DNA from 3 places in the Streptomyces sp. NPDC058274 genome. Region 1 is predicted to be linked to each of the others. Evidence: riboswitches for the same ligand, from Rfam matches in the RefSeq annotation. Region 1 holds a riboswitch; each other region holds the start of a gene.
The links. Region 1 has a riboswitch for cyclic di-AMP ahead of ACFVYF_RS04530 (M23 family metallopeptidase). Riboswitches for the same ligand answer to the same signal wherever they lie in the genome.

Region 1 (3,267 bases):
CGATCCTCACCGGCCTCGGCGCCCTGGTGTCCGTCCTCACCATCCACATCAGGCTCGGCATCGCCCTGAACGTCGACTCGGTCACCGAACTGGTCACCGTGGCGACCGTCGCCGTCCTGGCCGTCCTCATCAACATCCTGGTCCGGCGCACCGACGAGCGGCTCGCCTCCGCCCGCGAGATCGCCGAGGCCGCCCAGCGCGCCGTCCTGCCGCGGCCGGCCGAACGGATCGGCGGCTTCGAGTTCGCGGCCCGGTACGAGGCGGCGCAGGCCGACGCGTTCATCGGCGGCGACCTGTACGCGGTGCAGGACTCCCCGCACGGCGTACGGCTGGTGGTGGGCGACGTACGGGGCAAGGGCATGGGCGCGGTGGCGGCCGTCGCGGTGGTCATCGGATCGTTCCGGGAGGCGGCCGAGCACGAGTCGACGCTGGAGGCGGTCGCCCAGCGACTGGAGCGGGCGCTGGCGCGCGAAGGGACCCGGCGCGACGGACTCGACGCCTTCGAGGGGTTCACCACGGCCGTCCTCGCCGAGATCCCGCACGGCGACGGCGTCGTACGCATCGTCAGTCGCGGCCACCCCCCGCCCCTGCTCCTGGGCGCGGACGGCACGCTGCGCGTCCTGGACGCCGCGGAGCCCGCACTGCCGCTCGGGCTGGGCGAGTTGGGCAGCCGGCCCGACCGTGCGGAGGAGGCGGCCTTCCCGAGCGGGGCCACGCTGCTCTTCTACACCGACGGGCTCTCGGAGGCGCGTGACGGGCGCGGGGAGTTCTACGATCCGGCGGCGCGGCTGGCCGGACGGGTCTTCGCCGGCCCCGACGCGCTGCTGGCAGCCCTCACGCGAGACGTGCGCCGGCACACGGGCGGCGGGACGACGGACGACCTCGCGCTGCTCGCCGTACGCCGGCCATGAGCGTCGTACGAACTGTTCTTGATCGTTGTCACCGGAGGTGACCGGATGGCACCCCTCCGCATAACAGCTGACGAACCGTCAATTGAACTGGGGTTTATGAGGCGTGGTCAACTCGCCCGTTTTCCACCCCTCATGACCCGTAAGTCCAGGCGGAAGACGTTAATGATCAGTCCGAACAGCTTGGAATCCGTAGCCCGAGTCTATTAACGTTCGATAACGCAGCGCGGTCGTCACAGCCGTCACTGGAGTCGGCTCCGTGCGCACGCGCCGAATCCCGCAAGGGAACCGGGGAACCACCAACTTGGGGTGAATCGAGCGTCTTTCGCGGTGGATCACACTGCGGTTGACGCGCGTAGGAGACCTTCCTGCTCCGAACCCGTCAGCTAACCCGGTAGGCGAGAAGGAAGGAAAGGAGCGCGCCCACGTGGCGTCAAACCGGCCTGCACAACCCACCTCGTTCGCGCCGAGTGAGAAGCAGAGCGACACCTTCGGCTACGGCCGCGGCAGCGACGAGGGGCCCTGGGAGGAGTGGAATCCCACCGCGGATTCCGTCCGTCCCGTCCGCGGCCGGCACCGCGTCTCCAAGCAGCGTGGCGGAGGACTCGCCCGCAGCTCCACCGTTCTGGGCGTCGGCGTCATCGCCGCCGTCGGTGCGGGTGGCATGGCCACCGCGCAGACCGGCAAGCCCCCGGTGTCCATCTCGATGCCCGACCTGTCGTCGGTCGCCACCTCGGCCAAGGCCCTGATATCCGACGGCGAGGCCCCTGCGAAGGGCTCCGCCACCCCGCTCACCAGCGCCGGTCTCACCACCGACGACACCGCGCAGGGCACCACCGACGCCGGCGAGGCGCTGCGCGCGCGGATCATGCAGCAGGCCGAGTCGCAGCAGGACCAGGTCGACAGCGCGGCCCAGCGGGCCGCCGAGACCGCCGCCGCGAAGAAGGCCGCCGCCGAAGCGTCCAAGACGCAGGACGAGGCGAAGGCCAAGGCCGCCGCCGTCAAGAAGAAGGCGGAGGAGGAGGCCAAGCAGAAGGCCGAGGCCGAGCGCCTCGCCAAGCTGGCCAAGAGCTACTCGCTGCCCACCTCCTCGTACACGCTGACCTCGCGCTTCGGCGAGGCCGGCGCGCTGTGGTCCTCGGGGTACCACACCGGCCTCGACTTCGCGGCTCCCACGGGCACGCTGATCAAGGCCGTCCACAGCGGCACCATCACGGAAGCGGGCTGGGCCGGTTCGTACGGCTACCGCACGATCCTGACCCTCGATGACGGTACGGAGCTGTGGTTCTGCCACCAGTCCTCCATCAGCGCGAGCGTGGGGCAGAAGGTGGCCACGGGTGACGTCATCGGGCGCGTGGGCGCGACCGGCAACGTGACCGGGCCGCATCTGCACCTTGAGGTGCACCCCGGCGGCAACGCCACCGGAATCGACCCGATGGCCTGGCTGCAGAGCAAGGGACTCAACCCCTGACAGCTTCCGGGCGCCCATGACGGCTCCTGGCAGCCACATCGGCACCCGGCATCCCTGACAGTTTCCCGGTGTGAGCGCCTCGCCTTCTACGCGGGGCGCTTCGCCCGTTTCGTGCGGGCTTTTCCGCGGGCTTGCGGAATAGATGGCTCCGCCACCGGTGTTGCTGATCGACATGACTTCTCTTCGCAAGCTGGGCCCGTCCGAGCTCGAGGTCTTCCCGCTCGCCCTCGGCGGCAACGTCTTCGGCTGGACCGCAGACGAGACACAGTCCTTCGCCGTGCTGGACGCCTACGCGGCCGCGGGCGGCAACTTCGTGGACACCGCCGACACGTACTCCGCCTGGGTGCCGGGCAACAAGGGCGGTGAGTCGGAGACGATCATCGGCAAGTGGTTCGCCGCGCGCGGCAACCGCTCCGACATCGTCCTGGCCACCAAGGTGGGCTCCCACCCCGACTACAAGGGGCTGGCCCCGGACAACGTGCGGGCCGCGGCCGACGCGTCGCTGCGCCGGCTGGGCACGGATTACATCGACCTCTACTACACGCACCGCGACGACCCCTCCGTCCCCGTCGAGGACATCATCGGCGCGCTCGACGAGCTGGTGCGGGCGGGCAAGGTGCGGGCCATCGCCGCCTCCAACATCTCGCCCGAGCGGCTCCAGGAGTCCCTGGAGTTCTCCGACCGCGAGGGGCTGGCGCGGTACGTCGCCGTCCAGCCGGAGTACAACCTGGTCTCGCGCGAGACGTACGAGGGTCCGCTCCAGGAGGTCGCCTCCCGCTCCGGCCTGGCCGCCGTCCCGTACTACGCGCTCGCCTCCGGCTTCCTCACGGGCAAGTACCGGCCCGGTACGACCGTCGACTCCCCGCGGGCGGGCGGCGCCGCCAAGCA
Region 2 (3,267 bases), on a different contig from region 1:
CGCCTCGGCGACGCCCTGCCACCCGAGCGCCGAGAAACGCGCCCCCAGCACCGTGGTCGCCGCGACCGCGGTCAGCGCGGCCGGCGTCCCCGCCTCCGCCAGCCACCGCTCCCGTTCCCGTACGAGCCGTGCCACGAAGTCCCCGGCCAGCGCCAGCCAGGCCGCGCAGGCCAGGACCAGCGCGATCCGGGACAGGGTCTCGTAACCGGTCAGGTGCAGCCCGATCGAGAGGATGCCGGTCGCCATCACGGCGGCACCGGCGGCGGGCGGGCGCTGCGCCCACCAGGTGAGGAGGGGGGAGGCGCCTGGCATGCGGCCGATGCTAGGGAGCTGCGCGTCTCTCGCACGCGGGGCGCGCAGGGCGCGAGCGCGCGGAGCGCGAAAACCGCCCGCACGCCCGCCTTGCCCACCCGCGCCCGCGTGCCCACCCGCGCCCGCGTGCCCACGCGCGCCTGCACGCCTCGCGCACGCCCGCGCGCCTGAACGGCTCACGCACGCCCGCGCGCCTGCCTGCCCACGCGCGCCCCGCATGCCCATGCCGGGCGCTGCCGCCGCGCGCGCCCGCACGCTTTGCGCACGCCCGCCCGTACGCCGGCGTGCACGATTCCCCGCGCGCCCGGACGACTGGTCCCGCGCCGCCCTCTCGTCTCGTGCGCCCCCGGTTGCGTATGCCATGAGGCACACGCCCGGCGCGCAGGCCGCCCAAGCCGGCGCGCACAGTCAGAAACGCGCCCCCGGAGGCGTCACAGCATCGCGCTTCACAACGTCACGCGTCACAACGTCACGCGTCACAACGTCACGACCTCGCCACGCCTTACGGCGTCACGCCGGCCGTACCACGCTGTGGATCGGCATCGTGTCGCCCGCGTAGTAGATCGACTCCTCGCGGACGTACGCGCCGGGCTTCGGGGCGTGGATCATCATGCCGTTGCCGATGTAGAGGCCGACGTGGCTGAGGTCGTCGTAGAAGAAGACGAGGTCGCCGGGCTTGATGTCGGAGACGGGGACCGTGGTGCCCGCCTTGACCTGGTCCCAGGTGGTACGGGGGAGGGTGACGCCGGCGGCCTTCCAGGCGGCGAGGGTGAGGCCGGAGCAGTCGTACGAGCCCGGGCCGGTCGCGCCCCAGACGTACGGCTTGCCGACCTGGGCGCGGGCGAAGGCGATGGCCTTGGCGGTCTTCGTCGCGTAGGCGGCGTCGGTGGAGGTGCCGGGGCCGGCCGAGCCGCTGCCCTGCTGGGGTGCCTCCTGCCGGCGCTGCTTCTGTTCGGCGGCCTGCTTGCGGGCCAGCTCCTCGGCCTTGCGCTTGGCCTCCGCCCGCTGCTTCTCCTCGATCGCCGCGAGCCGCGCCTTCTCCGCGGCGGTCAGCTTCGACAGCAGCTCTCGGGCGTCGGAGAGCTTCTGCTGGACCTGGGCCTTGGTCGACTTCAGCGTCGTCTGCGACGTGGACAGTGCCTGGAGGCTCTCGGAGGCCTCCTGGCGCTTCTTCGTCGTCGCGGCCTGCTCGGTGGCGTAATCGTCGACGGCCTGCTTCTGGCGGCTGGTCAGCCGGCTCATCAGCTGGGTCTGGTCGAAGTAGTCCTGCGGGTTGTCGGCCAGCAGGAGACTCGCGGTGTCGGGGGCGGCGGCCCCGGTGCGGTACTGGGCCGCGGCGAACGTGCCCAGCTCGTCCCGCGCGGAGTTGAGCTTCTCCGTGCGCTGGGCCACGTCGTCGAGGAGGGTGTCGACGCGCTTGCGCTGCTTGGAGGTCTTCTCCTTGGCCCCGTTGTACTTCTCGGTGGCGGCCTCGGCCTGGTGGTAGAGGTCGTTGACCTTCTTCTCGACCTCTTCCAGGCTGGGCTTGGGGTCGGCCGACGGCGCGGCGTTCGCCGTCTGCGAGAGCAGAGCCACGGAGGTGAGGGCCGCCGTGGCGAGGCCGGGGGTCCGTATGCCCGCTATGCCCGTACCCGTAGGACGCCATTTGCGATGCGACGCCAAGAGAGGCGACTCCTTCCATCATCCGCTTACCGAGTTAGCTGTCGGGTTCGGGCGGACGGTTCGGAAGGGTTGCCCTACGGTCCTGGCCCGACAAGGCGGTTGGACCGATTCACCCCGGGATCGATTGGGTCCCCGGCTCCGGCTGCCGCGGGGGCGCACCGGACTCAGCGGAGGCCGCGCCGGCCCGGCGATGTTCGCCGGTGAGGGTCGGGCGGCCTGACCGGCACGTTAGCCAACTCGTGTGACTTCTGTGAAGGTTGATGGGCGATATGCCCGATACATTTTCGTGACCTTCGCCATGGTCGCCGACCCACTCGGTCAATCCGGAGGGGTCTAGGGCGAGTTGTCCGGGGTGAGGGATTCCCCCGCCGTCGTTCGCCGCTAGTCGTTCGCCGCTCGTCGTTCGTCGTTCGCAGCCCGCAGCCCGCAGCCCGCAGCCCGCAGCCCGCAGCCCGCAGCCCGCAGCCCGCAGCCCGCAGCCCGCAGCCCGCAGCCCGCAGCCCGCAGCCCGCCGCCCGCCGCCGACGGGTGACGCACCGCCGCCCGCCGCCGGGTAACCGACCGCCGTCCGGCCTCGTACGGGCGGCCGTCCGAGGCCGCTCACTGTGCAGAGTCAGTACGTTACGGATGGCGAGGGGGGCGGGGGAGGCTTCGGAAGAGGCCGGCCGCCGGCCCGCCCCGCTTCGGGAAACCGGCCGGATTTCCGGGGTGGCCGCGGGGTGTCAGTGGGTCGGCCTAGACTCGGAGAGCGATGAGCAGCCTCTTTGACGACAGCTTCCTGGCGGACCTCAAGCCCTCCGCGGCCCACGAGGAAGAGCCCCCGCCGCCGCCCGAGGACGGGACGGCCGAGCCGCTTCCGGACGACCTGTTCGGCGGCCGTTTCGACGTGCCGCCGAGCCGATCGGGATCCCGCTCGGGCGAAGCCGGGAGCGGGGGAGGGTATTACCGCGACGGCGCCCCACGCCCCGTGGTCGACCCGGCCACGCTCCTGGACGGGCTGAACGAGAACCAGCGCGCGGCCGTGGTGCACGCCGGCTCCCCGCTGCTCATCGTGGCCGGCGCCGGCTCCGGCAAGACGCGCGTGCTCACGCACCGGATCGCGTATCTGCTGGGCGAGCGCCATGTCCACCCCGGCCAGATCCTCGCGATCACGTTCACGAACAAGGCCGCGGGCGAGATGAAGGAGCGCGTCGAGCACCTCGTCGGTCCGCGGGCGAACGCGATGTGGGTGATGACCTTCCACAGCGCCTGCGTCCGCATCCTGCGGCGGGAGAGCAAGAAGCTCGGCTTCAC
Region 3 (3,267 bases), on a different contig from region 1:
AGCGAGATCGAGCGCCTGGTCCGCAACCGGCTGGACGAGATCCCGCACGAGACCGCCAACCCGGCCCGCCGCGCCGCCAAGGAACTCTCCAAGGAGCTGTTCCCGGTCACCTCCCGCATGTCGCGCCCGCGCCAGGGCACCGAGGAGACCGTGCAGGCCATCGACTCGGCGGCCGTACGCGCCTTCTACGAGAAGCACGTTCGCCCTGCCACGGCCACCGCCGTGGTCGTCGGCGACCTCACGGGGGTCGATCTCGACGCGCTGCTCGCCGACACACTCGGCGCCTGGACCGGCTCGACCGCCGAACCGCGCCCGGTGCCGCCGGTGACCGCCGACGACCGGGGCCGCGTGATCATCGTCGACCGGCCCGGTGCCGTCCAGACGCAGCTGCTCATCGGCCGCGTCGGAGCCGACCGGCACGACCGCGTGTGGCCCGCCCAGGTGCTCGGCACGTACTGCCTCGGCGGCACCCTCACCTCGCGCCTGGACCGCGTCCTGCGCGAGGAGAAGGGATACACCTACGGCGTGCGGGCGTTCGGCCAGGTGCTGCGGTCCGCTCCCGACGGCACGGGCGCCGCGATGCTCGCCATCAGCGGCTCCGTGGACACGCCCAACACCGGCCCGGCGCTGGACGACCTCTGGAAGGTGCTGCGCACCCTCGCGGCGGAGGGCCTGACGGACGCCGAGCGCGATGTCGCCGTGCAGAACCTGGTGGGTGTCGCGCCCCTCAAGTTCGAGACGGCCGCGGCCGTGGCGAGCACGCTCGCGGACCAGGTCGAGCAGCACCTGCCGGACGACTACCAGTCGACGCTGTACCAGCAGCTCGCCGCCACGGGCACGGTGGAGGCCACCGCTGCCGCCGTGAGTGCCTTCCCGGTGGACCGGCTGGTGACCGTTCTCGTCGGTGACGCGGCACAGATCGCGGAGCCCGTCCGCGCCCTCGGGATCGGTGAAGTGAGCGTCGTGACCGCGGAGTAGAGCGACAACTCCCGGTGGGGCCCAGGTGACTGAAGAGTCGCCTGGGCCCCTCTTTGTCCGCACTTCGGATCCGACGTACCCGGACGCGCCCTCAATATGTCCGTATTGATGGGGTGATCATGCGTCTGCCCTGTGGCGTGCACTACAAAAGCCGTGTTCCGTTTGTCGATTGAAAGATGTCCCGTTTAGCGTCAGTCCGGCTGTTCGTCAGGCAGTGCGCCGCGCCCGCGGCACCGGACAGTCATCGCCGAGTCCCCGTACGGCGCGAGCCAGGGGAGCCGGGGACCCATCGAAGTCCCTGGGGTGAATCGGGCGCCCTTCCTGGAAGGGTCCCGTAGGAGACCTTCCTGCTCCGAACCCGTCAGCTAACCCGGTAGGCGAGAAGGAAGGAAAGGACCAGCCCCTTCATGGCGTTCACCCGTGCCACCGGGAAGCACCGTCGTCCGAGCCGGCTCACCCGCACGACCAAGAATGCCGCTGGCGTCGCTGTGCTCACCACCACCGGTGTCATCGGAACCCTGGCCGCTCCGGCACTCGCCGCGGACACTTCCGTAGAACAGACCGGGCTGACCCAGGCCATCACCATCGGCGACTCGGTCGCCGACCAGATCGACGCGCAGGCCGCCGCCCAGCAGCAGGCCGCCGACCAGGCCGCCGCCCTGAAGAAGGCCGAGGAGGCCGCCCGCAAGCGCGCCGCGGAGAAGGCCGAGAAGGAGCGAGAGGCCAAGGCCCGTGCCGCCCGTGCCGCCGAGCGCAAGCGCCTCAACACCTTCGTCTCGCCCATCACCGGCTCGTACGTCTCCACGGGCTACAAGACCGGCGGCAGCCTCTGGTCCTCCGGCAGCCACACCGGTGTGGACTTCCACGCCGCATCCGGCACCGCCGTCCACGCCGTGGGCTCCGGCACCGTCGTGACGGCCGGCTGGGGCGGCGCGTACGGCAACCAGATCGTCATCAAGATGCATGACGGTACGTACACCATGTACGGCCACCTGTCGTCCATCGGTGTCTCCGTGGGGCAGACGGTCACCCCGGGCCAGCAGATAGCCCTCTCCGGCTCGACCGGCAACACCACCGGGCCCCACCTCCACTTCGAGGCCCGCACGACGGCCGAGTACGGCTCGGACATGGACCCCGTCGCCTACCTCCGCTCGCACGGCGTGAACGTCTGACACAGGCCCGCGGGGCGCACGCACGCGTGCGCCCGGTCAACCGCGTATGGACTTCGAAGGCCCCGGCTCATAGAGCCGGGGCCTTCGCCGTTTCGAACGGTCCTCTGTCCAAAAAATATCCATGGATTCCGGTCCGCCATCGGAAATTCCGTCTCTCTGCAATAGAGTCACTGAACATGCGCCAATCGACGGCGTTTCGCGAGGATTAAGGCGGAGGTCCGCTCATGCGCATTCCGGCGCACTCGGTATGCACGGCGATCCGTGACGACATCGTCGCGGGTGTCTACGAGCGGGGCGGCCGACTCACCGAAGAACTGCTCGCGCGGCGCTACGGCGTCTCCCGCGTCCCCGTGCGCGAGGCGCTGCGCACCCTGGAGGCCGAGGGCTTCGTCGTCACCCGGCGGCACGCGGGCGCGTGCGTCGCGGAGCCGACCGAGCAGGAGGCCGCGGACCTGCTGGAGATGCGGATGCTCCTCGAGCCGCTGGGCGCCGCCCGGGCCGCGCAGCGCCGCACGGAAGCGCACCTCAAGGTGTTGCGGGGCCTGGTCAGACTGGGCCAGGAGCGGGCCAGGAGGGGCCACAGCGATGATCTGCGCTCCCTGGGGGGCTGGTTCCACGAAACGCTCGCGCAGGCGTCCGGCAGCCCCGCGCTGACGTCCACCCTCGCCCAGCTGCGGCACAAGATCGCCTGGATGTACGCGGTGGAGGCGCCCGCCAACCCGGCGGAGTCCTGGGCGGAGCACGGCGGGATCGTGGACGCCGTCGCGCGGGGCGACAGCGAGCGGGCACGGGCGATCACCGCGCTGCACACCGAGCGGGCGAGCGCGGCGCACCGGCTTCGTTTCCCCGGGCGCGGGGAGGCCGGCGACCGCCCGGACCGTGTGAGGACTTCGCAACATCCCGTAAACATGACGGGCCTGCGGCATTAACAAAAAGGCCGTATACAAATAGGGGTAATTCGCGGGGGATTATTTTTGCTGCCCGCAGAATGAAAAGGCCGAAGGGCTCGACCGGAATACCGGACGGGCCCTTCGATGGCGTTCGGGACAATCTCTTATGGGGCGTCGGTGGGCGCCACCATTTTGCGAGGAGCCCCGACTGCGCGCGGCCGTTTCCA

Region 2: linked by a shared signal. The riboswitch ahead of ACFVYF_RS27870 (NlpC/P60 family protein) and the one ahead of ACFVYF_RS04530 (M23 family metallopeptidase) in region 1 are both predicted to bind cyclic di-AMP.
Region 3: linked by a shared signal. The riboswitch ahead of ACFVYF_RS32320 (M23 family metallopeptidase) and the one ahead of ACFVYF_RS04530 (M23 family metallopeptidase) in region 1 are both predicted to bind cyclic di-AMP.

What each region holds. Positions count from the first base shown of each region.
Region 1 covers NZ_JBHVXW010000002.1:23,502-26,768, reverse strand. The annotation lists gene ACFVYF_RS04535 (PP2C family protein-serine/threonine phosphatase) at 1-911, shown strand, start outside; cyclic di-AMP (ydaO/yuaA leader) riboswitch at 1,167-1,324, shown strand; gene ACFVYF_RS04530 (M23 family metallopeptidase) at 1,336-2,379, shown strand; gene ACFVYF_RS04525 (aldo/keto reductase) at 2,552-3,267, shown strand, end outside.
Region 2 covers NZ_JBHVXW010000017.1:40,844-44,110, forward strand. The annotation lists gene ACFVYF_RS27865 (tellurite resistance/C4-dicarboxylate transporter family protein) at 1-312, opposite strand, end outside; gene ACFVYF_RS27870 (NlpC/P60 family protein) at 823-1,974, opposite strand; cyclic di-AMP (ydaO/yuaA leader) riboswitch at 1,982-2,154, opposite strand; gene pcrA (DNA helicase PcrA) at 2,726-3,267, shown strand, end outside.
Region 3 covers NZ_JBHVXW010000022.1:127,841-131,107, forward strand. The annotation lists gene ACFVYF_RS32315 (M16 family metallopeptidase) at 1-978, shown strand, start outside; cyclic di-AMP (ydaO/yuaA leader) riboswitch at 1,214-1,373, shown strand; gene ACFVYF_RS32320 (M23 family metallopeptidase) at 1,386-2,150, shown strand; gene ACFVYF_RS32325 (GntR family transcriptional regulator) at 2,375-3,079, shown strand.